3 regions of the Pseudoalteromonas sp. XMcav1-K genome follow, and region 2 is predicted to be linked to each of the others. Evidence: predicted binding sites of a transcription regulator. Region 2 holds the regulator's gene; each other region holds the start of a gene.
What was found. The regulator FliA, encoded in region 2, starts transcription of late flagellar genes. The targets are predictions, from matches to a motif close to CTAAAGNTNNNNNNNNNNNNGCCGATA.
Positions count from the first base shown of each region.

Region 1 (10,473 bases), on a different contig from region 2:
TTAAATGATAAAGAGTTTCAACAGCGCACTTTAAAAGTACGTGAAGCGAAACAAAAGTCAGATGACAATAATTCTTCGGATGATAGTGTTAATCATTAATCACTGAGATTTGTAATTTAGTCTGTTCTAAAGCAGCCGTAGCATAATAATCTACTGGCTGCTTTTTATTATCTACTACATTACACTCGCCAATGAGACTCGATACACGATTTGCAATAGCCTCACCAGAGTCGAGTAGTTGTAAATCATGCTTTATTAACTGTTTAAGTTCATTTGCAATAATAGGAAAATGCGTACACCCCAAAACTAAATGATCAATTTCACTGTTTATTGCTAATTTATCGAGTTCTTGAGCTAACGCTTGCATATCTAATGTATTAAACCAGAACTTGTATTCAGCTAATCTTACTAGTTCGCTAGAACCATATAAGTCAACTTCACAGCTTCTTGCAAAATCATTAATCAATGTCGCGGTGTATTCATTTGCAACTGTGGCAGGCGTTGCTAATACGCCAATTCGTTTGCTTAGGGATTTCTCTGCTGCTGGTTTAATTGCAGGTACAACGCCTACTATTGGAAAATCAAATTGTGCGCGAAGTTGCACTAATGTTTGTGTGCTCGCAGTATTACAGGCAACAACCAATATATCGACAGGCTCAATTACTTTAATAAATTGAGTTAACAGACTAGTAATACGCTGCGTTAAAAATTGTGAAGAACGTTTTCCGTACGGCAGGTATTTGTTGTCCATAAGATAGCTGAATTTCGCACTCGGTAAACTCGCTTGAATATGTTCAAGTACCGATGTGCCACCAATGCCAGAATCAAATACAACAATGTGCTTAGCCAAACTACCCGACCTAATACGTTATTAACCCGAGTAGTTTGCCATAGATTTTTTAATTCACAAGCGATGACCTAGCTTTCTTTCTGTTGCTTTTGATTTAGCTGTTCAAAAAAGCTAGTACTGTAATCCAACAGATTCTCTTTATTAGCCTGCTGTTGATTCAGCCAATTTAATAATTGCGTCAATTGATTCTCAATATTGAGTGGCTTCGCTTTGTCATAGCTTTCTTTTAGCCCTTCATTTATTGGTTCAAATTGCTTAGCAATTTCTCGACCTGGTTGCGTCGTTTGATATTCTCTCACACTTGCTCTTACTTCTGTTTGCTGCAAGTTCATCGACATAGCCACCAATTGTGGAGAATCCAAGTTTAGATTTTTTGCTTGCTCAAACGCTTCATCAAGCGAGCCATTAAAGAACTCGTTACTAACTTCTTGCAAATCTGACATAAGTTCATTAATTGCTGCTACTTCATCTTCATTCAAATCACCTTCGACTGAAAATGAGTAAGCTTGTGAACTCGACTGAGAAGACGAATAACTGAACGACTCGTCATTACCATCTTTACTATAAGAGAATTGTTCCGACGACTGATACTGACTATTGTATGTTAACTTAATTACATCGCCTTCAGCTGTTTTAATCTCGTAACTCGCACCATTTTCTAGCTTATAATAATTCTGCGCATTAAAACTCGTAGACTTTGACTGCTCGCTTACTGGGTTAAATAAAGATTCTTCAAATTCGTCTAGGCCATCAAAAATAAATTCACGGCTTTTTTCGACCCCTTTTTCAATATCATCACTAAACAAATCGCTGTCTTTAAGCTCTTCAATTGCCTCACCCAGACCTTGCTTTATCCCTTTACGTGCTTGCTCAAGCATATTGGCCAGTGAGCCTTCATCAGCTCCGTCCGCTTGAGCACCTAAAATGGCACCTTTAACAAAGGACAGTACATTTTTAGCCACTTCTTCAAAATCAAACGTATTACTTGTGGCTGGCGGTTCCACTTTACTTTCAAATGGTATTGTCCCCATCATTTTTTGATAGGAGATCTGACTTGCAATTGTTATTCGTTGAGACATGGTAAAAACATCTTTAGACGATGCGTTTTGTGCTATTTCGTTTGGTTTATTTTGAGAAAAACCATACTTGTTTTCAGGTTGATACCCCAATCCACCAACTTTCATAATCATTGCCTCCATTTCAGAACATCTACTTATCGACCAAATAGTGAACAACTTAAGTATAAATCATTAATTTAAGCACTATTCGTTTTCCTTCTATAATGGTAATAACCACTTAGCTAAGTATGTTATTCGATGTTGCTAAGGCGGAGTTTTCTGATGTAGTCCTTCTAAATCGATAAATAACAACGTGATTAGCAATCAAAAAAGCCCGCGCAAATGATTCGCTATTTAAGTGAGTCAGTATAAGTATGTCACATTTTTTCTATGCTATAACTGGACAAAGAAAAACCACAACCTACAATAGCGCGACTCGCACACTAGAGGTTAAAAAGCATATGCCTGTAATTCAAATAGATACTTCACAATACGACGAACAACTTGCTGAAAAAGAACAACGTATCAGCCAACAATTTGCGCAGTTTAACGCGCCAAAATTAGAAGTATTTGCGTCTGAAGCAAAAAATTACAGACAACGTGCAGAGTTTCGCGTGTGGCATGAAGGTGAAGATTTATTTCACATTATGTTTGACCCTGAAACAAAAGAGAAAATCAGAGTTGATCAGTTTGATCCTGCAGCACCATTAATTTGTGAATTAATGCCTCGTTTGTTAGAGCTACTAAAACCGAATGAAATTTTACGTCGTAAACTCTTTCAAATTGATTATTTGTCGACATTAAGCGGACAAATTCTTGTTAGCTTGATTTATCACAAGCAACTTGATGACGAATGGGTAAACGAGGCTAATAAGCTAAAGGCGTTACTAAAAGAAGAGTTTGATATCGATTTTATTGGCCGAGCTCGCAAGCAAAAAATTGTGCTTGGTGAAGAATATGTCATTGAAAAGCTGAATGTAGATAATCGTGAACTTGTTTATCAGCAAGTTGAAAATAGCTTTACTCAGCCAAACGCCAAGCTAAATGAGCAAATGCTCGAGTGGGCAATTGATGTCTCAAAACCTCTTAATAACGATCTGCTGGAACTTTATTGTGGTAACGGTAACTTTTCAATTGCATTAGCGCCAAGCTTTAATCGCGTACTAGCCACCGAAATTTCCAAGTCTTCGGTTAAGTCTGCGCAATTTAATATTGCCGAAAACAAAATCAACAACCTCGATATAATCCGTATGTCGAGTGAAGAGTTCACTATGGCAATGAATGGTGAAAAAGAGTTTTCCCGCTTAAATGGTATCGACCTTAAAAGTTACAACTGTCAAAGTATATTAGTTGATCCGCCCCGTGCAGGTTTAGACAAAGACACCACTGATTTAGTGCAAGGGTATGACAACATTATCTATATTTCATGTAATCCAGATACGCTGGAAAGAGATTTGCAGCAACTAACTGAAACTCATACCATCGCGCGTTTTGCCATTTTTGATCAGTTCCCGTATACCCATCATATCGAATCCGGCGTATTTTTAACGCGCAAGTAAAACATCCATCAAAAAAAGCAGCTATTTAGCTGCTTTTTTTTCTTTGATATAGCTTGATGCCCCTTTAGCAATATAACGCAATTGCCAAATAATACGCTCGGTAAGTTGTTCACGCTGTGGCTTAGTGAGATCAAGCGCTTCAGCGCCTGCGTTAAATACTAACGTAACCATTGCTTCTGCTTGTATATACGCATGATTAGCATCACAACCAGTCTCGTTTTCTAAATAATGCGCGAGTTCTAGAATAAAGTGCTTAATTTCACGAGCAACTGCCGCCCTAAAAGCTTTTGATGTACCCGAACGCTCTCGCAATAATAAACGGAATTGGTTACTCGACTCATCAATAAACTCCATAAACGTCAACACAGATATATTGATAATACTGCCACCGCTTTCAATACGACGGCGAGCCTGACGCATCAATTGACGCAACATCAAGCCTGCTTCATCAACTAAGGTTAACCCAAGCTCATTCATATCTTTAAAGTGGCGATAAAAAGACGTAGGTGCAATTCCCGCTTCACGAGCGACCTCACGTAAACTTAGATTAGAAAAGCTATGCTCAGCACTTAGCTGGTTAAAAGCCGCTGCAATTAAAGCCTGTCTTGTCTTTTCTTTTTGTTGTGCGCGAATACCCGACATACGTCCCCCATCTAATTTGCACGCAGTTTACCACAGAAAAAATATTTATGAATTTTGTCGAATTCACTTGATTAAAAGGCCATATAAAACTATTTTAGCGTACAAGTGTACGCTGAGATTTTTAAGAATGAAAAAACCACCTATTATTTGGCTTAATACCCTCTTTTTTACCATCACTTTTTTGGCTGCTGTTACCATCGTGCCCTGGTACGGTCTAGCGTATGGCTACAGTAGCGCAAACTGGATCGCATTTATTGCGTGTATGTTTTATTGCGGTTTATCAATTACTGCCGGTTATCACCGTTTATGGGCGCACAAAACTTATGAAACCCATCCTGTGATTGAATTTATTTTTGCCATCGGCGGTGCGTTCTCAATTCAAAATAGCGCGTTACATTGGAGTTCAGATCACCGCCTGCATCATGGCAAAGTTGATGACACTGAACACGACCCTTACGCTGCGACTCGCGGGTTTTGGTATAGCCACATTGGTTGGATGCTGCGCGAATATCAAGCACATCGATACAACGACTACTCAAACTGCCGAGATTTACAAAAAAATCGTGTTGTTATGTGGCAACATAAACATTATTTGACGCTTACTCTGATTACCAACTTGGGTATCCCACTGGTACTTGGTTTGGTGTTTGGTAATGTATGGGGAATGTTACTTCTTGCGGGTTTATTGCGTTTAGTACTGAGCCAACACTTCACTTTTTTCATTAATTCGCTGGCACATATTTGGGGTTCTCGCCCTTACACTGAATCAAACACCGCCCGCGACAATGGCTTTTTAGCGTTATTCACATACGGTGAGGGGTATCATAACTTCCATCATATTTTTGCATCTGATTACCGCAATGGTATCCGATGGTGGCATTACGATCCGACAAAATGGCTGATAAAATCACTAGCATTTTTGGGATTAGCCTCAAAGTTACGCAAAACACCGCAAGAGCGAATTGAACGCGCAAAAGCGGCAACTTTAATGGAAAAAACCAAACGCACCTTGCTTGAAAAGCAAGACAGTCATGTGCAATTAGATAAACTACAGCACGAATATGAGTTGTTATTAAGTAAAATACAGCACTATTATAAAGTAAGAAAACGCTTACTAGAGATGCGCAAAAACAAAGTGATACAGCAATGTGAGCAATCACAATTGAAAAAGCAGTATAATGACATTAAAGCGTCTTTAATAAACCAACAACAAAACTGGCTGGCGTTAAACAAAGCCTTAATTAAAGGGCTCGCAATAAACTAGTTAAAGGAACACTCTGTGACAAAAAAACAAGCGACTAAAAAACAGTATGATTATGATGCCATTATAATTGGTACTGGCCCTGGTGGTGAGGGTACGGCTATGAACCTTGCGAAAAGTGGCAAGCGCGTAGCGGTTGTTGAAAAACAACCGAAAGTGGGTGGTGGTTGTGCTCACTGGGGTACAATTCCATCTAAAGCACTGCGCCACTCGGTTAGTCGCTTGATTGAGTTTAATTCAAACCCGCTGTTTAATTCACAAGCTCACAGAGAGCGCATGACCTACCCAGATATTTTAGATCATGCGAGTAACGTAATTTCAAAGCAGGTTAATTTACGCACCAGCTTTTATGATCGTAACCGTATTACCTTAATTCATGGCGAGGCGAGCTTTGTTGATAAAAATACGATTTCAATTTTAAAAGATGACGGCTCGAGCGAATCATTATCAGCGCAAACAATTGTCATTGCGACAGGCTCTCGTCCGTATCGCCCTGCTGAAATCGACTTTAATCATAAACGCGTTTACGACAGCGATACCATTTTAGGTCTCAAGCACGACCCTCGTCATATTATTATTTACGGTGCAGGTGTAATTGGCTGTGAGTACGCTTCTATTTTTCGCGGCCTAGGCGCAAAAGTAGATCTTATAAACACCCGTGATCGCCTACTCGCTTTCCTTGATGCAGAAACATCTGATTCATTAAGTTACCACTTTTGGAATAGCGGCATTTTAATTCGCCATAACGAAGAGTTTAAAAAAGTAGAAACCCGCGATGATTGCGTCATTATGCATATGCAATCTGGTAAAAAAATGCAAGCTGACTGCCTACTATTTGCCAACGGCCGAACAGGTAACACCGACAAGCTTAACTTATCAGCGATTGGTTTAAGCTCAGATAGCCGAGGCAATTTGAAAGTAAATGAAAACTATCAAACTGAAGTTGAAAATATATACGCAGTTGGCGATGTAATTGGTTACCCCAGCCTTGCAAGTGCGGCATTTGATCAAGGTCGAATCGCAGCAGATGCCATCACCACAGGCGAATGTAATAAAAAACTCATTCGTGATATTCCAAGCGGTATTTATACTATTCCAGAAATCAGTTCAGTTGGTCGTTCAGAACAAGAACTCACCGCTGCAAAAGTACCGTATGAGGTAGGTCGCGCACAGTTTAAGCATTTAGCTCGTGCACAAATTGCAGGTACAGAAGTTGGCAGTCTAAAAATCCTATTCCATATTGAAACGAAAGAGATTCTAGGCATTCACGTGTTTGGTGAGCGTGCCGCTGAGATAATTCACATTGGACAAGCAGTAATGGAACAAAAAAATGGTGGCAACACCATAGAATACTTTGTTAATACGACATTTAACTACCCAACAATGGCAGAAGCTTATCGAGTAGCTGCGCTTAACGGATTGAATCGGTTAATTAAATAAAGCAAAAAGGTACTTTATGTCAGGTTTATTACAAACATTCACATAAAGTGCCGATTTTTTAAACTAATGCTTGAGATCGTGTAAAATTATTGTAAACTTAAAAGCCTAAAAAAATAATAATAGGCTGTTAAGTATGAAAACCCCCACTCTATTACTTGCCTCAGCACTATCTTTGTTTTCTGTAAGCAGTTTTGCGGACTATTCAACTGCAAAGTATTATGAAAAACAGGGAGATGTTGAAAAATATGTGAGCGAACTAACCAAGATTGCAAAACTTGGTCATGTTAATGCGCAATACGATCTCGCAACTGCCTATTTAAATGGCCAAGGCGTCGAAAAAGATATCACCAAAGCCTACGCTTGGTACTTATTAGCTAAAGATTTTGGCCACCCACAAGCGAAAGATAAATATCGCGAATTACGTAAGCAGGTACCTTCGCGCCGAGAAGCAAAAGAAGCATATATCGACTTAAAAGATAGCTTTGGTAAAAAGCTTCATGATTTACGCTATGCGCCTATTTCAAAGCATACCAATTTCTTTCCTGAGCGCGCTAAATTATTAGAACGTGTAGAACCTGAAATCGATGGCAACACTCGTTCAGCGTCTAAAGCTTGGGTAACAATTGGCTATAATGTCAACGAAAGTGGGGTCGTTGAAGATAGCCGAATTCTAGCATCATTTCCAAAAGGCGTTATCGATGAAGCTGCTTTAGAAGCAGTGAAAAAATGGAAATTCGAGCCTGATGTAAGCCCAACAGGTGAACCGCGTCGCGTATTTGATCTGGTTGCTTCATTTACGCTTGGCTCTGAAAATAGCAAAGTTAAACGTGAATTTGAGCGTGCACTTACTGAATACAAAACCAAGCTTGTCGAGCTTGCAGATAAAGGCAACAGTGTTGCACAAAATCGCTATGCATTAATGTTAGAACACGGTGTACTTGAAAAAGCATCTGAAAACGAGCATATCGATTGGTATTACAAAGCCGCTATTAATGGAAATCATGATGCACAAATGCGCTTAATGCACTGTTTTGAAAATGGTGAAGGTTGCCAACCTGATGAAGAAAAAGCATTTAACTGGTTACAACGTGCTTCAGAATCTGGCAATGAACGCGCGCAATATCAACTAGCACGCATCATGCTAAATTACGGCAGTATTCATTATGATGTTGAAACCGCTGCTGAAATGCTAAAAACTGCAGCGCATAGCCAGTATTTACCGGCAATGATCGAATATTCTCGCTTACTTGCATTTTCTGACGTTGCTGAGTTACGTGACGCACAAAGTGCAATTAAATATGCAGAGTTAGCGCGTGCGGTTGATAATAATCACCCAGTGCTATTATCAGTACTTGGTAGTGCACATTCTGAACTTGGCCGTGTACAAGAAGGTCAAGTGTTACTGCAACAAGCACTGAATGAAGCGAATAATCGAAGTTGGCCAGCGCAAAACTACATTAAGTTAATTGAACTTAGTGAAGCATCAATGATGGCTGATACTACATCTGATTCTTACTAAGCTTATCGGCGAGCCGAGTTGGCTCTGGTAAACGATATTTAGTAACACATTGAAGAGCAAGCTGCAAAGCTTGCTCTTTTGTTATTAAGTGACCAGGCGAAACAAAAAGCGGCTTCACTTTATCCCGTGAACGCACCACATAACCACTCTTCTTATAATTAATCACCAGGTCTGAAATCGACCCTTTAGTTAACTCCGGCTCATCAAATTTACCAACCAAACAGCTTTTCGCAATGCCTAGTGTCGGCACATTTAAAATAACGCCTATATGACTCGCTACTCCGAGTCCCAACGGATGCGCAATACCCTGACCATCAAACATTAAAACATCAGGTAAGGTTTTGAGTTGCGCAAGCGCACTTAGTATTGCACCACCTTCTCGAAAGCTTAATACTCCAGGAATATATGGAATTACGGTCGGCGCTTCATAAACAGTCAGCTCAACCACTTCTAGACTAGGAAAGCTGAGCACCACAATGGCAGCTCGTGTTGTTTTACCCTTGTTAGGAAATGCAACATCAATACCCGCAATGTATCGAACAGAGTTTTGCATTGCTGTTAATTTAACTTTAGCAGCTAATTCTTGTTGAATTAACTTCGCATTGGCAACGCTGCCAGGCCAAGTAATAGAATCTGTAATCGCCATAAAGAAAAAAGCCTTGCTAGTGCAAGGCTCTGTACATTATTTGTTGTGGTACTGTTTACTTAGTTCACCTACCGAGTTGATAAACACTCCAGCGTTTTCAGGGTCAACTTCTGGTGTAATACCATGACCTAAGTTAAATACATGACCAGTTCCGTCACCATAGCCCTCTAGAATGCGCTGTACTTCTTGACGAATACGCTCAGGCGTACCATGAAGCATTGCAGGATCCATATTACCCTGTAGCGCTACTTTATCACCGATACGACGACGCGCGTCAGCAATATCAACAGTCCAATCAAGGCCTACTGCATCACAGCCTGTCGCTGCGATCGCTTCTAGGTTTAAACCGCCATTCTTAGTGAATAGAGTAACAGGTACTTTACGACCATCGTTTTCACGAATTAACCCATCTACAATTTTCTGCATGTAAGTTAATGAGAACTCTTTGTAATCGCGCGGCGATAGTACACCACCCCATGAATCAAAAATCATCAGCGATTGCGCACCGGCTTTAACTTGTGCGTTAAGGTAACTAATAACTGAATCAGCAAGCTTATCGAGTAGCATGTGCAAAATCTCAGGCTCTGAGAAAGCCATTTTTTTAATTTTGCCAAATGTTTTACTGCTACCACCTTCAATCATATAAGTTGCAAGTGTCCAAGGCGAACCTGAGAAACCAATTAACGGTACTTCACCTTTTAATTCACGGCGAATTGTACGCACGGCATTCATCACATAGCCCAGTTCATCTTCTGGATCTGGAATTGGTAGATTAGCAACGTCGGCCATTGACTGAATTGGACGTTCAAATTTAGGACCTTCACCTGTTTCAAAGTATAAGCCTAAACCCATCGCATCAGGGATCGTCAGAATATCACTGAAAAGAATCGCTGCATCCAGTGGATAACGACGTAGTGGCTGAAGCGTTACTTCACACGCTAATTCAGCATTTTTACATAAGCTCATAAAGTCGCCAGCTTGCGCGCGTGTTGCACGGTATTCTGGTAAATAACGTCCAGCCTGACGCATCATCCATACTGGAGTTTGATCTACAGGTTGTTTAAGTAGCGCACGTAAATAGCGATCGTTCTTTAATTCACTCATGGTAGTGTAAAACCTAAAAAATAAAACTGCGCGAATTGTATCATTTAGAACGCTAACTAACTATGCGAAAGATCAAGCGCTAACGCTTTAAATGCGTAATTATTCATCTTTTTACCCTTATTTTGCTATTAATCGCCTATTTTTGAAATTTAACGTTGTTAAAATGAAAATAGTTTGTTATAAAATAGATACAAAAATAAGAGCTTGAATTAATCAAGTCAGAAAAAGTTTTATAACCACCCTATTGGGTGGTTTTTTCTTTTTATGCACATTGAAAATAAAGAACTTTTTCTAAGCACAAAATAGCATATTAAAAATCCTCATAACTATCAGCAACTTAATCTAATCTTAATTAAATATGTTAAAAATCAGTTGACCTTTCATCAAGATTTCA
Region 1 is NZ_JBIPJE010000014.1:742-11,214, forward strand. It holds gene ACHSBP_RS00520 (RNA-binding protein) at 1-99, shown strand, start outside; gene murI (glutamate racemase) at 89-850, opposite strand; gene ACHSBP_RS00530 (DUF5610 domain-containing protein) at 919-2,034, opposite strand; gene trmA (tRNA (uridine(54)-C5)-methyltransferase TrmA) at 2,370-3,467, shown strand; gene fabR (HTH-type transcriptional repressor FabR) at 3,489-4,109, opposite strand; gene ACHSBP_RS00545 (fatty acid desaturase) at 4,237-5,373, shown strand; gene sthA (Si-specific NAD(P)(+) transhydrogenase) at 5,389-6,810, shown strand; gene ACHSBP_RS00555 (TonB family protein) at 6,944-8,329, shown strand; gene nfi (deoxyribonuclease V) at 8,310-8,975, opposite strand; gene hemE (uroporphyrinogen decarboxylase) at 9,012-10,079, opposite strand.
Region 1: the regulator FliA is predicted to act here: its motif matches at 2,065-2,091, upstream of ACHSBP_RS00530 (DUF5610 domain-containing protein).

Region 2 (10,473 bases):
GTGTTGCTTGAAGGTCATGAAGGTGGCGATGCAGCGGGTAAGGTAATTGAAGCATTTGGCTCAGTTGTGATCGGCGGTAACTATGCTGTTGGTTTAGTTGTATTTTTGATTCTAATTATTATTAACTTTGTGGTAATTACCAAAGGTGCAGGCCGTATTTCAGAAGTGTCTGCACGTTTCACCTTAGATGCAATGCCAGGTAAACAAATGGCGATTGATGCAGACTTAAATGCAGGCTTTATTACCGCGGAACAAGCGCGAGAGCGCCGCACCGAAGTAACTCGTGAAGCAGACTTCTACGGCTCAATGGATGGTGCCAGTAAGTTTGTAAAAGGGGATGCTATTGCCGGTATTATCATTCTTGTTATCAATATTATTGGTGGTTTATTTATTGGCATGATCCAGCATGATTTACCGTTTAGTCGTGCAATGGAAGTATATACGCTACTTACGATAGGTGATGGCCTTGTTGCTCAATTACCTTCGCTACTTTTATCTATCGGTACCGCGATTGTGGTAACGCGTCAAAATGAATCGCAAAACATGGGCGAGCAATTTCACGCCCAATTAGGCAATGATAAAGCCCTTTATATTGCAGCAGGTATTTTGATTGTAATGGGGTTAGTGCCAGGCATGCCGAAAGTTGCGTTCTTGGGGTTAGGCTTTTTAATTGGCGGTGTGGCTTATGTGAATCAGCGCATTAAAACGAAAAAAGCAGAAGAAGAATCGAAACAGGTTGCAAAAGGCGGTTCACCCGGCCAAGAGCAAGCGCAAATTGAGCAAAAAGAGTTGGGTTGGGATGATGTACAGCAAGTGGATGTAATTGGCCTAGAGGTTGGTTACCGTTTAATTCCACTTGTCGACCAAGCACAAGGTGGTGAATTACTGAGCCGCATTAAAGGGGTGCGTAAAAAGTTATCTCAAGAGCTTGGCTTTTTAGTACCGCCGGTTCATATTCGAGACAATTTAGAGCTAGATCCGAACGAATACCGCATCACATTAATGGGGGTTTCTAGTGGTAACGGTGAATTAAAACACAATAACGAATTGGCGATTAACCCAGGCCAAGTATTTGGTGAAGTAAAAGGGGTTGCGACCAAAGACCCTGCATTTGGCTTAGATGCTGTGTGGATCGCACCAGAACAAAAAGATGAAGCACAATCACTTGGTTATACCGTGGTTGATGCTGCAACTGTGGTTGCAACACATATTTCTCAGTTATTACACAATAACGCAGCCTTGTTATTGGGTCATGAAGAAGTACAAAACTTACTTGATATGCTAGCCAAGTCGCATCCGCGTTTAATTGAAGGCTTAGTACCTGATATTTTACCGCTCACTACAATTGTAAAAGTACTGCAAAACTTACTTAATGAAGGTGTGCCAATTCGCGATATGCGTTCGATTGTTCAAACCCTCGTTGAGTACGGCCCTCGTAGCCAAGACCCAGACGTACTAACGGCTGCAGTTAGAATCTCACTGCGTCGATTAATCGTTCAAGACGTTGCTGGCAATGCACCAGAAATCCCTGTCATAACATTGGCGCCTGAGTTGGAACAGATGTTGCATCAGTCCCTTCAAAGTGCAGGTGACGAAGGTGCTGGCATTGAGCCAGGGCTCGCAGAAAGACTACAAAATTCTCTCGGCGATGCACATCAAAACCAGGAAATGGCGGGTGAACCTTCAATACTGTTGACATCAGGTATGTTGCGCAGCGTGTTATCGCGATTTGTGAAACACAGCCTACCGGGTTTGCGCGTGATGTCATATCAGGAAGTACCTGAAGAAAAGCAGATCAAAATTGTTTGCTCAGTCGGTCAACAGTGATAAGTAGAGACGAGGTGTCACATGAAAATTAAACGTTTTTTTGCTAAAGATATGCGCAGCGCGTTGAATGAAGTAAAGCATGAGCTAGGTCCTGATGCAGTTATCATGTCAAATAAGCGCATGGCTGATGGTGTTGAAATTGTGGCAGCTGTTGATTATGAAAAGTCAGTGCAAGCTGCACCTGCAGCGCCTAAGTTAAGCGAAGAAAAGCCTCGTTTTAGTAATAATTTTGTTAAGCCAAAACCACAAACAGCGACCCCTGAAAAACAAGCAGCGGTAGCAGATAGTTTATCGGCATTACTTGAGCGCCAAGCGAAAAAATCACCTCAATTTGATAAAGCACCTGAGCCAAAGCAGCCTCGTAATTGGTTTGATGACGATGATTCACTCACATCGACACAGCAAGATGCCCTTGATAGCTTTGCTAAGCCAAAGCAACAAAGCAGTTATGGCAACCAAGCTCAGTCGCTTGATGAAATGCAAGCAATGCGTGATGAAATGGCATCGATCAGACAGTTACTTGAGCACCAACTTTCTGGCTTAATGAATGAAGATATGGCGCGCCGTGACCCAACTCGTGCTCTTTTACTCGACCGTTTGAAAGGTATGGGTATCAGTGAAGCAGTAGCGGACCAGCTTGCGTGTTTTATTCCAGATGACGTTGCACCGCGTCAAGCGTGGCAAGAAACACTTAATATGCTGAGCAAACAGCTATACACTGCAAATAATGAGATTTTGCGTCGTGGTGGCGTATATGCGCTAGTTGGTCCTACTGGTGTAGGTAAAACTACCACAGTTGCAAAGCTAGCTGCACTTGGCGCACAAAAATTTGGCGCCAACAATATCGCACTAATCACAACAGATACTTATCGTATTGGCGCATATGAGCAATTATCGACTTATGGTCGTATTATTGGCTGCCCAGTAAAGCAAGTTAAAAATGCAGAAGAACTCACTGAAATTCTTTATCATTTAAGAAATAAGCGTCTAGTATTAATTGATACAGCAGGAATGAGCCAACGAGATATACGTTTGACTGAACAACTCAACACCTTAATGCGCAATAGCCGAGTAGATATTCGCAGTTACCTTGTGTTAAGTTCAACAGCACAGCTTGAAGTACAGCAAGAGGCGATTAAACAGTTCAAACAGGTACAGTTAAGTGGTTGTATCTTCACAAAACTTGATGAATGTCTAAGTTTAGGTGAAATTATCAGTGTAGCCATTCAAAATCGTCTGCCAATAGGCTATCTTACCAATGGGCAGCGTGTACCAGAGGACATTCGTGTGGCAAATGCGGAAAAATTGGTCAGCAAAGCTCAGCAGTTGTATGCAAAACGAACAAACGCGCAAGCAAGACGTGCATCAAGCATGGCGCATCAAGCAGTAGGAATGTATGATTAACCCAGAATTAGATCAAGCTAGTGGCCTGCGGAAAATGAAAAACAACAACAAGGCTGTAAAAGTAATTGCGGTAACTGGAGGTAAAGGGGGAGTTGGTAAAACCAATGTCTCTCTAAACATGGCAATCGCCATGGCTCAGCAAGGCCAAAAAGTACTGGTACTCGATGCCGATTTGGGTTTAGCAAACTGTGATGTAATGCTGGGTTTGCGTGTAGAGCGTAATCTTTCTCACGTGCTTTCAGGTGAATGTGACCTCGAAGATATCTTAGTTGAAGGGCCGTATGGTATGAAAATTGTACCTGCGACATCTGGCTCTCAAAATATGGTGGAATTAACACCATCTGAACACGCTGGCCTTATTCGCGCTTTTGGCGAATTAGACTCACACTATGATGTATTAGTCGTTGACACTGCGGCCGGTATTTCAGATATGGTGCTTAGTTTTTCTCGCGCTTCACAAGATGTGCTTGTTGTTGTGTGTGATGAACCAACATCAATAACCGATGCTTACGCACTGATTAAAGTGTTAAGCCGTGAGCACGGTGTGTACAAATTTAAAATAGTTGCGAACATGGTACGCAGCTTAAAAGAAGGCCAAGAGCTTTTCGCAAAATTATCAAAAGTAACCGACCGCTTTTTAGATGTATCGCTTGAGCTAGTCGCAACAGTTCCATTTGATGAAAATATTCGAAAAGCGATTCGTAAACAAAAAACCATTGTTGACGTATTTCCAAAATCGCCTGCAGCAATTGCGTTCAAAGCACTTGCAACTAAAGCGGCGAGCTGGCCAATTCCAAATCAGCCGTCAGGACACCTAGAGTTTTTCATTGAGAAACTGGTTAGTAATTAGGAACGCCTATGAAAAGAACCGCTGCCTATGCTAATCAAAATCAATTATCGCAACTTGTCGAACAGCATACGCCGTTGGTTAAACGCATTGCCTACCATATTTTAGCGCGTCTGCCGGCGAGCGTTATTGTCGAAGACCTCATTCAGGCAGGCATGATAGGATTAATCGAGGCTGCTAAGAACTTTGATGGCAGTAAAGGTGCGAGCTTTGAAACCTATGCGGGTATTCGTATTCGCGGTGCAATAATTGATGAAACGCGTAAAGGAGATTGGGTACCTCGCTCAGTACATAAAAACGCCCGTGAAGTCGCCGCGGTCATCAATCAGCTAGAATCATCACTCGGACGTGAACCAAAAGACAGTGAAGTAGCTGAAAAACTTGATATTACGTTAGATGAGTACCATCATATTCTAAGGGATATAAGCAATGGTAAAATTATCGGCATTGAAGATCTCGGTGTTGATGAAGATGTCATCGACGCAGGGCTCGGCAATAAAGAACAAAATCCATTAGTTGATATTCAACAGGATAAATTTAATAAAGCGTTAGTAGAGGCAATACAAACTTTGCCAGAAAGAGAAGCGTTAGTGCTGTCACTTTACTACAATGATGAAATGAATTTAAAAGAAATTGGGCTAATTCTTGAAGTGAGTGAATCAAGAGTGAGCCAAATACATAGTCAGGCCATGGTGCGCCTTAAAGCAAAAGTCCATGACTGGATATAGAATAAAAGTAGTAAGTAAACAATTAGGTGCATACCTCACTGGAGGATATTTTGGATAAAAACATGAAAATTCTTGTAGTTGACGACTTTTCAACGATGAGAAGAATCATTAAAAACCTGTTAAGAGATCTTGGTTTCACAAACGTGCAAGAAGCAGACGACGGTAGCACTGCGCTACCAATGCTGCAAAACCAAGAGTTTGACTTTGTAGTTACGGATTGGAATATGCCAGGTATGCAAGGTATAGATTTGCTGCGCGCGATTCGCGCGGATGACAGTCTAAAACACATACCGGTACTAATGGTAACTGCCGAAGCCAAAAAAGAGCAGATCATTGCTGCAGCGCAAGCAGGTGTAAACGGTTATATCGTTAAACCATTTACAGCAGCAACGCTTAAAACAAAGCTTGATAAAGTTTTTGAGCGTTTAGGCTAACGGGAAGGAGAGGTTTATGTCAGCAAGTGCTGCGCCTCAAATTACCTTAGAACAAGCTAAGCAGCTAGTTGCGTTTCTTGAAAACGATGAGCAACAACAAGCGCAAGAGCTGCTAAAGCAAGTTACGGCAATTGAGCAAGATGAATTATTTGGTGAGGTAGGCAAACTAACTCGTCAACTGCATGATTCATTGAAAAATTTTCAACTTGATACCACTTTATCGGCGCTAACAACTGAGTCTATCCCTGACGCAAAAGAACGTCTCAATTATGTTATGGAAATGACAGAGCAAGCTGCGAATACAACGATGGACGCCGTTGAAGCATCGCTGCCTATTGCCGATAACTTGCAAACAGGTCTCAACAATATTAAGCCCAAATGGGACAAATTAATGTCGCGAGATCTTAAAGTTGGTGAGTTTAAAGTGTTATGTCATGAGCTAAACGGCTTTATGGACGAAGCAAAAACAAATTCTGATAAATTAAATGCATTAATGACAGAAGTGCTCATGGCCCAGGGTTACCAGGACCTCACAGGTCAAGTTATTCGACGCGTAATCGAGCTTGTCCGAGAAGTCGAGGATAGCCTGATTCATATGTTAACTGTGTTTGGCACACCTGTAGAACATGATGAATCGCCTGAAACGACAATACAACAAGAACAACAAATGGTTGCTGATGGTGAATTAGACCAAGTAGCTGAAGGTCCAATTATAAATGCTGAATCACGTGAAGATGTGGTTTCAGGTCAAGATGAAGTAGACGATCTGCTGTCTAGTTTGGGCTTCTAATCGGAGAAAAATGCATGAGCTTTGATGTCGATGAAGATATTTTACAAGACTTTTTAGTCGAAGCCGGTGAAATCTTAGAGTTGCTCTCAGAACAGTTAGTTGAACTGGAAAATAATCCAGAAGATGCTGATTTACTGAATGCGATATTTAGAGGGTTTCATACCGTAAAAGGGGGCGCTGGCTTCTTGTCTATGACAGAGCTAGTCGATGCATGTCACGGCGCAGAAAATATTTTCGATGTTTTACGACAAGGCCAACGCAGGGTTACTCCTGAATTAATGGATGTGATTTTACAGGCACTTGATACCATCAATGAAATGTTTGCTCACATTCAAAATCGCGCTCAGCCCGATCCTGCTGACCCGCAGCTACTGGCAGAACTACATAGACTTAGTCAGCCTGAAAGCGCAGATGAAGCACCGGTAGCCGAAGCGCCAGCAGAAGAAATTGTCGAACCAGAAGCAGTCGAAGAAGACCCGTTTGTTGATATTTTATTTGATGCTGATGCGCCAAGTGATGAAGCACAATCTTCTGGCGATAGCGTTGACGATATCACAGAAGAAGAATTTGAAAGCTTATTAGATGAGTTACACGGCTCTGGTAATGGCCCAGCCTCTAATGCAGCGCCAGAAGCGAGTGAAAGTAGCGACTCTGATGAAATCACTGATGATGAATTTGAAAGCTTACTCGACGAATTACATGGCGCTGGTTCATTCGGTGGCGCGTCTGAGACAAGTGCGCCAGAAAGCGCAGCTCCTGCGGCTTCATCGGGTGACGATGAAAACATTACCGAAGATGAATTCGAAGCCTTACTTGATGAACTTCATGGCAAGGGCAGTGCGCCAAGCACTGCTGAAAAATCATTTAATACTGAGGCGGTAGCGGCAAAACCGGCAACGCCAACACCACCTCCTGCGGCTAAGCCAACGCCGGCGAAACCACAAGCTTCAGCACCAAAACCAGTAGCTGCTAAGCCTGCTGCGCCAAGTGCAGCCAAACCAGCTGCAGCGCCAAGTAAAGCACCAGCTAAACCGGCAGCGCCACCGGCTGAAACGACAGTGCGTGTTGACACCAAACGCCTTGACCAAATCATGAATATGGTCGGTGAACTGGTATTGGTTCGAAATCGACTTGTCAGCTTAGGTGCTAACGTTAGTAATGAAAGTATGGGTAAAGCCATTTCTAACTTAGATGTGGTGACCGCAGACTTACAAGGCGCGGTAATGAAAACCCGGATGCAGCCAATCAAAAAAGTATTTGGCCGTTTCCCTCGCGTTGTACGTGACTTAGCGCGCAGCTTGAAAAAAGAAATTAATTTACAGCTAGTTGGTGAAGAAACAGATTTAGATAAAAACCTTGTTGAGGCACTTGCAGATCCACTAGTTCACCTTGTACGTAACTCGGTGGATCATGGTATTGAAATGCCAGACGATCGTGAAGCTGCAGGTAAACCACGCACCGGTACGGTGACGCTGTCAGCATCTCAAGAAGGTGATCATATCTTGCTTACCATTGAAGATGATGGTGCGGGTATGGACGCAGAAAAGCTGAAAAGTATAGCGATTGGTAAAGGTGTAATAGATGCCGATCAGGCAGCTCGACTGTCAAACAACGAAGCGTATAACTTAATCTTTGCGCCAGGTTTCTCTACCAAAGAAGAGATTTCTGATATTTCTGGTCGTGGCGTGGGTATGGATGTGGTTAAAACCAAAATTACCCAATTAAACGGTACAGTGAATATTGAATCAGAAAAAGGTAAAGGCACAGTACTTGAAATTAAAGTACCACTGACGCTCGCTATTCTACCTACCTTAATGGTCGTAGTTGGTCAGCAAACGTTTGCATTGCCACTTGCGGGTGTAAGCGAGATATTCCACTTAGATCTTACTAAAACAAATCTAGTTGATGGGCAGCTAACGATTATCGTCCGTGATAAAGCGATTCCGTTGTTCTATCTAGAAAAATGGTTGTTACGGAATCCTCGCAGCGAACAAAAGCGTTCGCAGGGGCATGTTGTTATTGTGCAATTAGGTACGCAACAAATGGGCTTTGTGGTTGATTCCTTAATTGGTCAGGAAGAAGTGGTAATCAAGCCATTAGATGCTTTATTGCAAGGTACGCCGGGTATGGCGGGTGCAACAATTACGTCAGATGGTGGCATTGCACTAATTTTAGATGTACCAAGCTTGTTAAAGCACTACGCAGGCCAAGGTCGCAATAAAAAGTAAGAGAGCACTTAATGACAATTAGGGTTTTAGTAGTAGATGATTCAAGCTTTTTTCGCCGTCGTGTGAGTGAAATCTTGAGTCAAGATCCCAATATTGAAGTGATTGGCACAGCTAACAATGGTAAAGAGGCGGTTGAAAAAGCTGCCGAATTACGACCATCGGTTATCACAATGGATATTGAGATGCCTGTGCTTGACGGTATTAGCGCTGTAAAGCAAATAATGCAGCAAACGCCGACACCAATATTAATGTTCTCTTCGTTAACGCATGATGGAGCAAGTGCAACGCTTGATGCACTTGATGCCGGCGCGTTAGACTTTTTACCTAAAAAGTTTGAAGATATTGCTCGCGACAAAGAAGAAGCAACGAAAGTACTTCAACAAAAAGTTAAAGAAATAGGCCGTCGCCGAGTAGGTGGTTTTAGACCACAGCGTGCAACATTAAATCAAGCGCCAACGGCAAGAACAACACCTGAACGCAGCACTAGCCCAACGTTACGTCAACCTGATAGAACTTTTGCTGCTCGCTCCACACCGGTTGATTCGCGTGCGGCAACTAAAAGCGAAAGACCAAAAGCATCTGGTAAACAATATAAGTTAATGGCAATTGGTACTTCTACAGGTGGTCCGGTTGCGCTGCAAAAAGTGCTTACGCAGTTACCAGCCAACTTTCCTCATCCAATTTTGTTGATTCAACATATGCCAGGTGCATTTACACCGGCATTTGCACAGCGATTGGATTCACTTTGTCGAATCAAAGTTAAAGAAGCAGAAAACGGCGACTTGCTCAGACCAGGCGTTGCATATTTAGCACCTGGTGGTAAGCAAATGCTAGTTGAAGGTCGTAGCGGCAATCAAAAGCTAAAAATCTATGAAGATGATAGCGCTCGTGTCACTTACAAACCAAGCGTTGATATCACTTTTGCTAGTGCAGCAAAAAGTTACGGTGATTCTGTGTTGGCAATTGTACTTACCGGTATGGGAGCTGATGGCCGAGATGGTGCACGCATGCTAAAACAGGCGGGCTCTAAAATTTGGGCACAAGATGAAGCCTCTTGCGTTGTATACGGTATGCCACAAGCGGTTGCAAGTGCTGGTTTAAGCGAGAAAAGCATCGCATTGGATGACGTTGCTAAACATATCAACACGGAAATAGGTTGTGGATAAACTAGCCGTTTTTGGTGCGATTATAGCGTTTGTAGCAATTGGCTTAGGGTATACCATTGAAGGTGGTGTGCTGGCGAATTTGTTTGATTTGTCAGCATTCATAATTGTGTTTGGCGGTACGCTTGGCGCGGTAATGTTGCAGGCAACTAAATACCAGTTTACCACAGCCATTAAAATGCTGCCTTGGGTGATAACGCCACCTAAGCATGATTTTGCAAAAGGCATTGAGCAAGTAAAAAACTGGGCGGCAAAAGTACGTCATGACGGCTATTTGTCGTTAGAAAACCTTGCTATTGATGAAAAAGATCACTTTGTATCAAAAGGCCTAAATTTGCTTGTTGACGGCAGTGACGAGCAGCAGTTCTTTGACACCATGGAAAACGAAATTTTGCAACGTCGCAATGCACTTAACGAGTCAAGCCAAGTGTATCATGCCATGGGGGGCTATAGTCCAACTCTCGGTATTCTCGGCGCCGTACTCGGTCTTATTCAAGCAATGAACTTTATTCAACAACCCGATATGTTAGGTGCGGGTATTGCCACTGCGTTTGTTGCTACTATTTACGGTGTTGGCTTTGCCAATCTTCTTTATATTCCAATTGCCAATAAGTTGGCTTATTTAGTGGATGAACATTGCCGTTATCATCAAATGTTAGCTGAGGGGATGTTTTGCATTCTTCAAGGTGATACGCCTAATGCCATTGAACAAAAGCTTTCGGCGTACTTAATCGAAAAAAATAATAAGTCGTTGTTTAGGTAGTCGTGTATGCCACGCTTTAAGCCTTTTAAGCAAACCGAACAAAACGATAACACACATCGCTGGCTAGTTTCTTATGCCGATTACATGACATTAATGTTTGCGTTATTTGTTGTGATGTACGCGATGGCCATTATCGAAGAAGAAAAATTTTCAGTGTTGTCAGACACAATTTCTCATGTGTTTAAAACAACAGACCAATTTAGCAAAGGTACGGGAAAAGGCGTATCTGGTGAAGGCATTCTTACGAGCAACGAACCAAAAGTTGATTCGCAACTGCACGGCATTAGTA
Region 2 is NZ_JBIPJE010000035.1:180,577-191,049, reverse strand. It holds gene flhA (flagellar biosynthesis protein FlhA) at 1-1,827, shown strand, start outside; gene flhF (flagellar biosynthesis protein FlhF) at 1,849-3,231, shown strand; gene ACHSBP_RS07055 (MinD/ParA family protein) at 3,224-4,081, shown strand; gene ACHSBP_RS07050 (RNA polymerase sigma factor FliA) at 4,090-4,806, shown strand; gene cheY (chemotaxis response regulator CheY) at 4,857-5,240, shown strand; gene ACHSBP_RS07040 (protein phosphatase CheZ) at 5,257-6,030, shown strand; gene ACHSBP_RS07035 (chemotaxis protein CheA) at 6,045-8,258, shown strand; gene ACHSBP_RS07030 (chemotaxis response regulator protein-glutamate methylesterase) at 8,270-9,424, shown strand; gene ACHSBP_RS07025 (flagellar motor protein) at 9,417-10,184, shown strand; gene ACHSBP_RS07020 (flagellar motor protein MotB) at 10,191-10,473, shown strand, end outside.

Region 3 (10,473 bases), on a different contig from region 2:
CGGCTGTTAGCGTATACCCATCCATTTCTGGCATTTCTACGTCTGAAATAAGTAGCGCTACTCGTTCAGTGACCACACTTTGACAATCTTTCTCGGCAATTTCTTTCAGGCGAACTAGCGCCTCGCGTCCATTTTTTGCCACCTCAGTTTGCACGCCTAATGGCTCAAGCGCGCGTTTCACTTGGTTTCGCGCAACTGTCGAATCATCGGCAATAAATACAATACGTTCGCCAAGGTCTTTTTGCATCTCACCATCTGAAACCAAATCAGCACTCACCTCGGTGTTTACTGGGCAAATTTCATTCAGGATCTTTTCTACATCCAGTATTTCAACCAGTTCCTTTTCGATTTCAGTTACTGCAGTTAAATACGAATAACGGCCCGAACCTGACGGCGGTGGCATAATTGATTCCCAGTTGATATTAACGATACGCTCAACCGAGTCGACTAAAAAGCCCTGCACTGAACGGTTATATTCAGTGATGATAATAAAACAATCTTTTGTATCTTGGATCCCAGGGCCACCGATAGCTAAAGAAAGATCGATAACTGAAATTGTTTGCCCACGTATGTGCGCCACACCTTTAACATAATGATTAGATTTTGGCATTGCCGTTAAGTTAGGACATTGTAAAACCTCACGTACTTTAAATACGTTAATTCCGAACCGCTGCCTGCCTTTTAACTTAAACAGCAACAACTCCAGCCTGTTTTGACCTACGAGTTGCGTTCGCTGATTAACCGAATCTAAAATGCCTGCCATTTCAATCTCCTAACTTGAAGCAATGAAAAGGAATACTTCTTGCTTCTTTGTTATTGTACTACCGTATAACCTTGATGTGCCATAATTTTGACACTCGCTAGTTATACCTTGTTTTACCCATAAAGCATAGTCGAAACATTATGAGTTTGTTTAAAAAAAATCTTTATTTCTTTATTTTAATACAAATTACTGCGCTTGCTATGACTTCACTCAAAGCAAAGGTTTACAGTAAGTTAGAATTGCAGCAAATCGCAATAGATTATGTTGCCGATAACAAACAACCCAACCCTAACCAACACCCTAATTCGCAGTTGTCGATTACGGCGTTACCGCTCGACACTCGTATTAAAACGCGAACATGTCAGCGCGAGTTGCAAGTAAGTGCCGCAAATCCTATCAATACTAATCGGCAATCTACTATAAAAATTAAGTGTTTAGACCAAAATAATTGGCAAGTTTTTGTGCATGTAAAGCAATTAGAGCTCGTTGAAGTGATTACGGCAGCAAAAGGGATCAGTAAAGGGCAACGAATTACCGCACAACATTTAACCAGCAAGCAAGTTGCAAAACACTTAACGCGTTCGAATCAATTTAAATCGAGTACTAACTTAATAGGTAGCCGCAGTAAACGAAATGTTCGTGCGGGACAAACTATCAACTACAATTATATTTGTACTATTTGTAAAGGCGATAAAATTACTATTTTGGCAAGCTTTAAAGGCATGACAATTAAAACACAAGGTGAAGCGCTTGAAGATGGACGCATAGGCGACAACATTAGTATTCGCAATGTAAAATCTAAAAAGAAAATTCAGGCAAGAGTTTTAAACACTGAGCTGGTAAAAGTCACAATTTAGCGCTGTACTCTAGTAGAAATTTCAGGTTAAATAAGAGGTTACAAATTTAATAAAAATAGTGCATTTTTTATTAAAGGTTGTACCCGAGATGCCGATACATAAGATGTGAAATCTTAGTAGAGAGAACTGTCATGGTTAATCAAATAAATCAAGGCTCAAACAGCCAAGCAAACGTCAGGCTTGAAAGCTCTAAGCAGCAAGCGTCTGAAACTGCTAATAAACAAGTGCAAGTGAATACTGCTACTGCAAAGGCAACTAGCGATTCAGTGAGCATTACACCGCAAGCTCAACAGCTTAAAAAGCTAAATGAAAAAGCGGAGCAATCATCAGGTATTGATGAGAAAAAAGTAAACGAGCTTAAAAAAGCGATCGCTAACGGCGAATACAAAATTGATGCAGAGAAGCTTGCTGAAAATATCAATAAGCTTGAATTTAAACTTTTCGGTCGATAGTTTATGAATCTAGAACAGATATTAGCGCAACAACTTGATGAGTTGAATACTATGGCTGACATCCTAAAGCAGGAATTAGAAGCTATAGTTGCGCGCGATCATGAATCTTTAATATCTGTTGTTGAAAGCAAAGTTGCATCGTTGCAGTCCATTCAGCAACGTGACCAACACATTGCCAAATTAATCGATCAAGACGGTATTGATAAAGCAGAATATCAGCCAACAATCAACCAAATTAATCAGGTATTAGCTGACTGCAAAAAGCAGAATGATGTGAATCAAGTAGCAGCAAATCAAAGCCAGATTGCTTCACAAAAGTTGAAGAATATCTTATTTGGTAAAAGTCATACCGGATACGACAAAACGGGCAAATCTTTCTCTCTACCTAACCCGATTGCTCGCGGGCTAAAAGCGTAATCTGAATTTACTAATAAAAAGTAACCTGCTAGTAGTAGGTTACTTTTTTTACGTTTCTTGGTTTTGTTTGACCAATATATAAGTCATGTACCAATTTCATATCTAGCTCTACTTCTGTTGCATACGTATCACCCACAGCGTAGCTTTTTGTTACTTTCGCACCACGTACAACACCTTGTACACGTACTTTCAAAGTATCATTACTAGCGATTAGGCCTTTAACACTCGTTTGCGCGTCAACTTTTTGTCCGTAGACTTGTTCCGCAAGTTCACGATAAGCCTCAAGCTTTGATGCCTTCATTGCCATAATCGATTTTTGCTCGGTTGTTGTACCGGGTTGCAAACTGATCGGTGCATACCCTACCGCATATAGCACTGGGTAGTTATCTGGTGTTTGGTATTCATATTCAATATGTTTATCAAACAGTTGGCTACAGCCACCTAATAAATATAAGCTCGTTACCAGAGTTGACGTTTTGAAAATTGATTTCAACATGTTGCCACCATACAAATGCATATTACATTTGATTTAGCAATTTTCGCGCCACTGTATAGTTTGGTACAGAAATTGAATATACAGACTAAGGTTTAAATTGAGAGCTGCGCTATGCGACATCTAGTATTACTTCTTTTTATTGTGAGCTTTTCGTCTCATGCAATTTGGTATGAATCAACCGGCCAAGCCAAAATACGCAATGGTAATGTTGAGCAAGCTCGAATGATGGCAACCGAAAACGCTATTCAGCAAGCTTTACTCTTTTCAGGTGCGCAAGTTACTAGTCTACAGCAAGTGGTAAATGGCATTTGGCAAACACCAAGTACCCAAGTTTACTCTCATGGAGCAATCGATCAGATTGAAGTAATTGATGAAATTCAATCAGACAACACGCTCTCAATTACACTTAGACTAGATATTTTAGATAATAGCGAGACTTGCCAAAATTCATCGATTAAAAAGAATGTGGCTCTAACAAGAACAGGTTTTAAAACTCCGAGCCATGCAACTTATGGTCAAATTTTTGAATTACCAAAAGCATACAGCGAAAAGCTCGCAAAGCATTTGTATCAGTTTACCCATTTATTCAACACAAAAGCCGATATTAACCGTAAGCTTAATACCAAAAACCTGTTCACCGCGCATTTTGATGCCAACTCAAGCGCCCTTATTCAACAAATTGCCGACCAAAATAACAGTCAGTTTGTCTGGATATCGCAAATAGAAGACTTATCTCTTGGTGAGCAACAGAGTTCATCGTTAGCATTTTGGCAAAATAAAGCTTATGAACGTTTTTTCTCGATTAATACGGCGCTATACAATGGCTTAACTGGCGAACTGCTAAAACAAACACACTACGATACATTTGCCACTTGGCAAACCAAAAAAACAGCCCGTATCGATGTGAACAGTGAAAAATTTTGGACCATGCCTTATGGACAAGCAATATCAGATATCAACTTAAAGCTTGGCCAAGATTTAGCAAGCTATCTTGCCTGTATTCCAGCGCAAGCACGTATTTTAAGCGTGGATCACGATACCGTGATCATTAGCCTTGGCGCTGAAAATAATCTAGTGAAAGGACAAAAGCTGCAAGTAGCACTGCGCAAAGGGTTTAATCAAAAGCAGCTTATTGTTAATACTGATTACCAGTTGAGAGTCACTCAGATAAATCAAAACACCGCCATTGCCCAAGTGATAGGCGACAAACTCCTGGCAAACGTACAAATTGGTGATTTGGTTACGTTAGCAAGCTTCTAAGGGGCTAGGGCTAGGGCTAGGGCTAGAGCCAGAGCTTAGCATTTAGTTTTAATAACCTGTTCTATCGCAAAATAACTCGGGTTAAACACGTAACCTTCAAGAAATACGTTAATCACGCGGCTACATAGCAATAAAAGATAGCTCGATTTAAAAGACTGTTTAATGACGTTCAAATAACAAAAAAGACGGGTTAAAACTTTATAGGCGTTAATGGCGTTCCCGGCAGGAGTCGAACCTGCGACCCTTCGCTTAGGAGGCGAATGCTCTATCCAACTGAGCTACGAGAACAATATCATTTATTCAAGATTATCAAAGAGTAAAAAGAGAAAGCAAGCAACTTATAGGAACAACAGTTTACCTTTACGTGCTATTCATCAAATGCAACACTGTATGGGATGGTGTATTTGGCGCTGGCTATTATACGCTGGTCACTCAAGCTAGTAATGCGAGAGTTAATCACCACACCGTTACTTTTATATAGTAACGTACCACTTAACACGGCATTTATAACACCTTGAGAGTTTAGTTGCTTAACATCACGAGAATAGGTGTAATCACCATTACCATCTATGCGAACAACTGGCATGACTTTATGATCTACTACATTTAAACCATATGCCTGAACTTCTGTCAGCATCGATTCAGCAAGTTGATTTCCAAATCGACTTGCATACTGTAGGTTATCATCTAAATCGACAAATGATGTTACGGCTAAACGAACCAGTTCTGGCTCTGCATCAAGGTTGGCCATCAATTTCATTGCGATTTGTTCCGCATATTCATCAAGCAAATAGTCATTAATTGGTGCAATTCGATTCGCTGGTTGATGTTGTGCAACAGGATACACTTTCTTCTGTTCTTGAGATTGTTGCACTGTAGTTTGACAACCAGAAGCAAGTATTGCTACTCCCGCGATTAAATGTTTCATAAATACTGCCCTAACCTTTGCGTAACGGAATACCATCGTTGTTTTTGGTATTTTGCAGTGACTTTATCGCATAATCTGGCACGAGCCCTTGCGCTGACGCCACAACTGCTTTCGACTTTATGCCAATGATTCTAGCATTGACTAAATACCCTTTCTGATGCTTCGTTAGGGTACCTGATAACACATAATCTATTGGTAAATCCGAACGCAACTCCATGTAGTCCCGACTAAAAATATAGTCTCCTTCCGTACTCACTCGGAAAAAATCAGTGGTCTTGTAATCCAAAACAGGTAAACCTAGCTTATGAATTTCATGAATAAAACTTTCAGCAATCTGATTACCGACTAAATTAGTTTTTTGTAAATCACTATCAAGCAGCACAAAGCTAGTCACAGCAATTGGAGTGCTTTGGTTAACGTATTTAACATTATCTGCAAGTTGATGCATTAATCCTCGCACATAATGGTTAATATTTTTAATTTCTTTAACCGTCCCCTTATTCGCCATAAACGAATCCGCACTGTAAGCTTGAAAACGACTATCTACTTGCTCAGTTGTTTCGTCACTAGCTGCAACCGTTGTATTGTTACCCAATGTAGTACATCCAACCACAACAGCAGCTATTGAAGCGACTCCGATTGATTTAACCATGCGAACCTTCATTAGTATGTACTCCTATAAAGTTTTCCATCACGTAACGATATCTTGCTTTGCTGCCAATTAACGTTAGCTGGGAACATTTCGGTTGCTGCCGAAACAACCCGTTTATCAGATAAGTCTATTAATCTTGCACTCACTAAAAAGCCCGTTTCAATCTTGCTGATTGTACCTGTTAAAAAATAATCAACAGCCAAGTTATCAGACAACTGTGATTTGTCGCGTGTCAGCATAATGTCTTGGGTATCGGCAATTGTGATATATTCTGAAGTTTTAAATTCTATAACGCTTGCACCAACTTGCGTAAAAAGTGTCTGTAGACTTGCCTGAACTTGATTGCCAAGGGTCATCAATTGCGGGTCTTGTTTATCTTTGAGATCTTGCTCCGGCAAGAAGGTTCCCACTGCAATGCGATTATCTGCATTTAACTTAGGCATGGTATCAAACATAGTTACGGCAAGCTGCTTTGCAAAGCTATGCACATTTCGTTCAGATACATTGGTTTGATTAAATACTTTAGCTTCAATTGGTTGTGTGATTACAGGCTCACTTGAGCAACCCAACAGTACAAGGCTAGTAAAACCAATGCAAAAAATTTGTTTCATTTGTGACACCTTCAAACACATTGACATCACAAAAATAAAGCAAAAAAAATGCCACTTTGAAGTGGCATTCTCAAAAAGCATTGAAAAACTAAAGTAACGACTGAATATGCGCCTTTAATTCATCTTTAAGGTCATCACGACGCAGTGCATATTCAATATTAGCTTTCATATAGCCAAGCTTTGAGCCACAGTCGTGGCTTTTACCTTTCATGTAGTAGGCATCGACTTGCTGCTCTTTCATTTGCATTGCAATGGCATCGGTAAGTTGAATCTCATTTCCAGCGCCCAATGGCGTTTTCTTAAGGAGCGGCCAAATGGATTTATCTAAAACGTAACGCCCTACCACAGCAAGATTAGAAGGCGCTTCATCGCGCTTTGGCTTTTCAACAATATTTTTGATTGCTGTACTGCCACCAGGTAGTAGTTCATTGCCGTTAATATTCACAATACCAAATTTATCGACGTCTTCATCAGCAACCTTTTCAACCATTATTTGACTGTGGCCAGTTTCATTGAAACGGGTAATCATGTCGGCAAGATTATCTTTATTTAAGTCGCAGCTCGCGTTATCTAAAATTACATCAGGTAACACCACGACAAACGGCGCATCGCCGACAATTGGTCTGGCACACTCAACAGCGTGCCCTAACCCCTTTGCTTCACCTTGGCGTACGTGAATAATCGTTACATCTTTTGGACAAATCGCCTGAACTTCTTCAAGTAATTGACGTTTAACACGGCGCTCTAACGTCGCTTCCAACTCAAAGCTCGTATCAAAGTGGTTTTCAATCGAGTTTTTACTCGAGTGCGTTACCAATACGATTTCTTTGATGCCAGCTGCGGCAACTTCTTCAACAATGTATTGAATTAATGGTCTGTCGACGATCGGAAGCATTTCTTTTGGAATAGCTTTGGTTGCTGGCAACATACGTGTGCCTAAGCCTGCTACAGGAATGACTGCTTTCATTATTATTCTCTTCCTTAATTGTAGTTATACGGCAAATGGGTATTTAATCGCCTCGTGATATTGATAGCCTTCCACCGTAAAATCATCGGTAGTCACCCATGTTTCAATATCTTCTAGCGTTTTAATATTTGGGTTAATGGTTAAGCTTGGTGATTCAAACGGCTCGCGTTTTAGCTGCACATCACGCATTAACTCAAGTTGGTTTTCATAAATATGGGCATTTACAATTTTATGGTACGCCTTACCCGCTTTTAATCCGCAGATTTGTGCCATTAATGCTAATAGTACAAAACACTGAATCTGATTAAAGTTAAGACCAAGCGGCACATCACAGCTGCGCTGATAAGATGTTAGATAAAGCGTATCACCCAACAGTGAGAATGTATGTGTGTGCATACATGGGCGTAAACAGCCCATATCAAACTCACCTGGATTGTAAAAAGTTAAGATTTCGGCGCGATCATCAACGCCATTTTTAAGGTTATCAACAATCTTTTTCAATTGATCGAGCGTTGTACCATCGGGCTTTTGCCAAGCACGCCCCTGAACACCATAGACACGGCCCATATCATCTTCACCTTTACGGTGCGGATTGTTTAGCCACGCACTATTTTCATTAGCATTGGCGTTCCAGGTATTACAACCAATCGCTCTAAATTGTGCGGCGTTATCATAGCCACGTAAATAACCCAATAACTCGGCAATCGCCGCTTTATAGAAGCTTTTACGTGTCGTAATTAATGGGAATTTGTTGTTGGCAACATCATATTCTAAATCAGCATTTACCACCGTTAGGCAGCGAATACCGGTGCGTTTATTTTCTACCCAATGGCCTTCATCAACAATACGCTGACATAACTTTAAATACTGTTTCATGCGTTACACTCTTTTTGTTGGCGTTTTGCCGCCCAGAACATTAAACCAAGGCCAGCTAAAATCATTGGAAGCGACAAAATTTGTCCCTGCGAAATCACACCGCCATAAAGGCCGATGTGCGCATCGGGCTCACGGAAATACTCAACAATAAATCTAAAGAAGCCGTAACCAAATAAGAATAAGCCACCAATAACGCCTTCAGGGCGTGGCTTTCGATTTACAAACTGAATGATCGCAAAAAGCACTAAACCTTCTAAAATAGCTTCGTAAAGTTGCGACGGGTGGCGCGCCACAGGGCCACCTGTTGGAAATACCATCGCCCACGGCACATCAGAGGCGCGGCCCCATAACTCACCATTAATAAAGTTACCTATGCGGCCGAAAAACAGACCAAGCGGTACAAGTGGCGCAACAAAATCACCTACTCCCAACAAGGTTTTATTTTGTTTTTTGGCAAACCAGGCAATCGCCGTTACCACACCTATAACACCACCATGGAACGACATGCCGCCTTCCCAAATTTTAAATAAGTACAGTGGGTTTTCTAAGAAGTAGCTAAATTGATAGAAGAATACATAACCAAAACGGCCGCCTAAAATAACGCCAAGCATACCGTAAAACAATAAGTCACTCGTTTGCTCTTTAGTCCAACCACTATTTGGTTTACTTGCCGCGCGCGATGCTAAAAATGAAGCCGTTACAAACGCAATCAAATACATCATGCCGTACCAGTGCACTTTTATTGGACCTATCTCAATAAACACTGGATCAATATTTGGAAAATCCACTTATTTCCACCTTTCCTTTTTAACTACTTAACATTCTAATTGCGACAATCACTAACAGTGCCGCAAAAATACGTTTTATTATTTTTACTGGTAAATACTGCGCCGCTTTTGCGCCAAACTGTGCAAAAAACGCCGACGTTAATACAATTCCGATTAATGCGGGTAAATAAACGAAACCAATAAAGCCTTCGCTTACATCATGGTATTGCAAACCTAAGCTAATATAACCGACTACGCCAAAAGTAGCGATTAAAATGCCACTCAATGCCGCACAACCTATGGCTTTTCGCATATCGAGTTTAAAATGCGTTAAAAATGGCACTAATAACGCACCACCGCCGATGCCCACCATGCCAGACACCGCACCAATAACACTGGTTCCTAGGGTTAAAATACTGCCGTGAGGCAGCGCTGATTGTGCTTTTGGTTGATGCGGTAAAATCATCCGTAGCGCGATAAAAATTACACAGCTGGCAAAAATCAACTGTAGCGTATCGTTACTAATACCTGTGGCAATCACGCCACTTAATAATGCACCAACTGATACACCAACTAATACCCAAGGGGCTATTTTCCATGGAATATTTTGATTTTTATGATGTGCGTAAGCGGAGCTTGAGGAGGTAAATATAATCGATGCTAGCGATGTAGCGATTGCAACGACCATGGCTTGATCGGCAGGCACTAAATTTAGCGCGAGTAACAGGTAGCTCAACACAGGTACAATAATTAATCCACCACCAATACCAAGCAGTCCAGCCAAAAACCCAACCAAGCAGCCAAGCGCCATACAACTAAAAAAAACTATCGAAATATCAGACATGAACAACCTAGGTTTTAGTGGACTGCGCTAGTATACAGAATTTGGCTTAATTTGTGATGAATTATAAATTCCCTTAATAACCGATGCACTTGTTTTGCGTTTTTTGCCGCCAGACAGGTTACTAACAGTTGTTCCATGTCGCTGGCATTTAAGCGTCGTAATACGTATTTCACTTTATTAATCGCGCTTGGACTCATACTTAAATCACGATAACCCATAGCCACTAACAACAGCGCGCCTTCAGGGTCGGCAGCCAGCTCACCACACAAACTAAACGGTAACTGATAATCGATACATTGAATCGCAATATCGTTAAGTACGCGCAGTATTGCGGGGTGATAACTATCAAATAAATTAGCAACGCGTGCGTTAGTTCTATCAACCGCCAGCATATATTGCGTTAAGTCATTACTTCCCACCGAGCAAAAATCAACGCACTTAGCCCACTCAGGTAATAAATAAACACTCGAAGGTACCTCAAGCATAATACCGACTTGCGGCATTTCTAACTTTCCTTGCTCAGGAAGCCACTCATCTTGCAACTCAAAAAAGGCTTGTTGAATAAGGCGCTTTGATGACTCCA
Region 3 is NZ_JBIPJE010000019.1:2,980-13,452, forward strand. It holds gene ACHSBP_RS01140 (chemotaxis protein CheV) at 1-763, opposite strand, end outside; gene flgA (flagellar basal body P-ring formation chaperone FlgA) at 964-1,620, shown strand; gene flgM (flagellar biosynthesis anti-sigma factor FlgM) at 1,752-2,072, shown strand; gene flgN (flagellar protein FlgN) at 2,076-2,489, shown strand; gene ACHSBP_RS01160 (LPP20 family lipoprotein) at 2,518-2,985, opposite strand; gene ACHSBP_RS01165 (flagellar assembly protein T N-terminal domain-containing protein) at 3,097-4,245, shown strand; tRNA gene ACHSBP_RS01170 (tRNA-Arg) at 4,457-4,533, opposite strand; gene ACHSBP_RS01175 (FlgO family outer membrane protein) at 4,613-5,173, opposite strand; gene ACHSBP_RS01180 (FlgO family outer membrane protein) at 5,184-5,825, opposite strand; gene ACHSBP_RS01185 (FlgO family outer membrane protein) at 5,837-6,436, opposite strand; gene galU (UTP--glucose-1-phosphate uridylyltransferase GalU) at 6,525-7,403, opposite strand; gene ACHSBP_RS01195 (thymidylate synthase) at 7,428-8,279, opposite strand; gene lgt (prolipoprotein diacylglyceryl transferase) at 8,276-9,067, opposite strand; gene ACHSBP_RS01205 (sulfite exporter TauE/SafE family protein) at 9,087-9,890, opposite strand; gene ptsP (phosphoenolpyruvate--protein phosphotransferase) at 9,905-10,473, opposite strand, start outside.
Region 3: the regulator FliA is predicted to act here: its motif matches at 1,691-1,717, upstream of flgM (flagellar biosynthesis anti-sigma factor FlgM).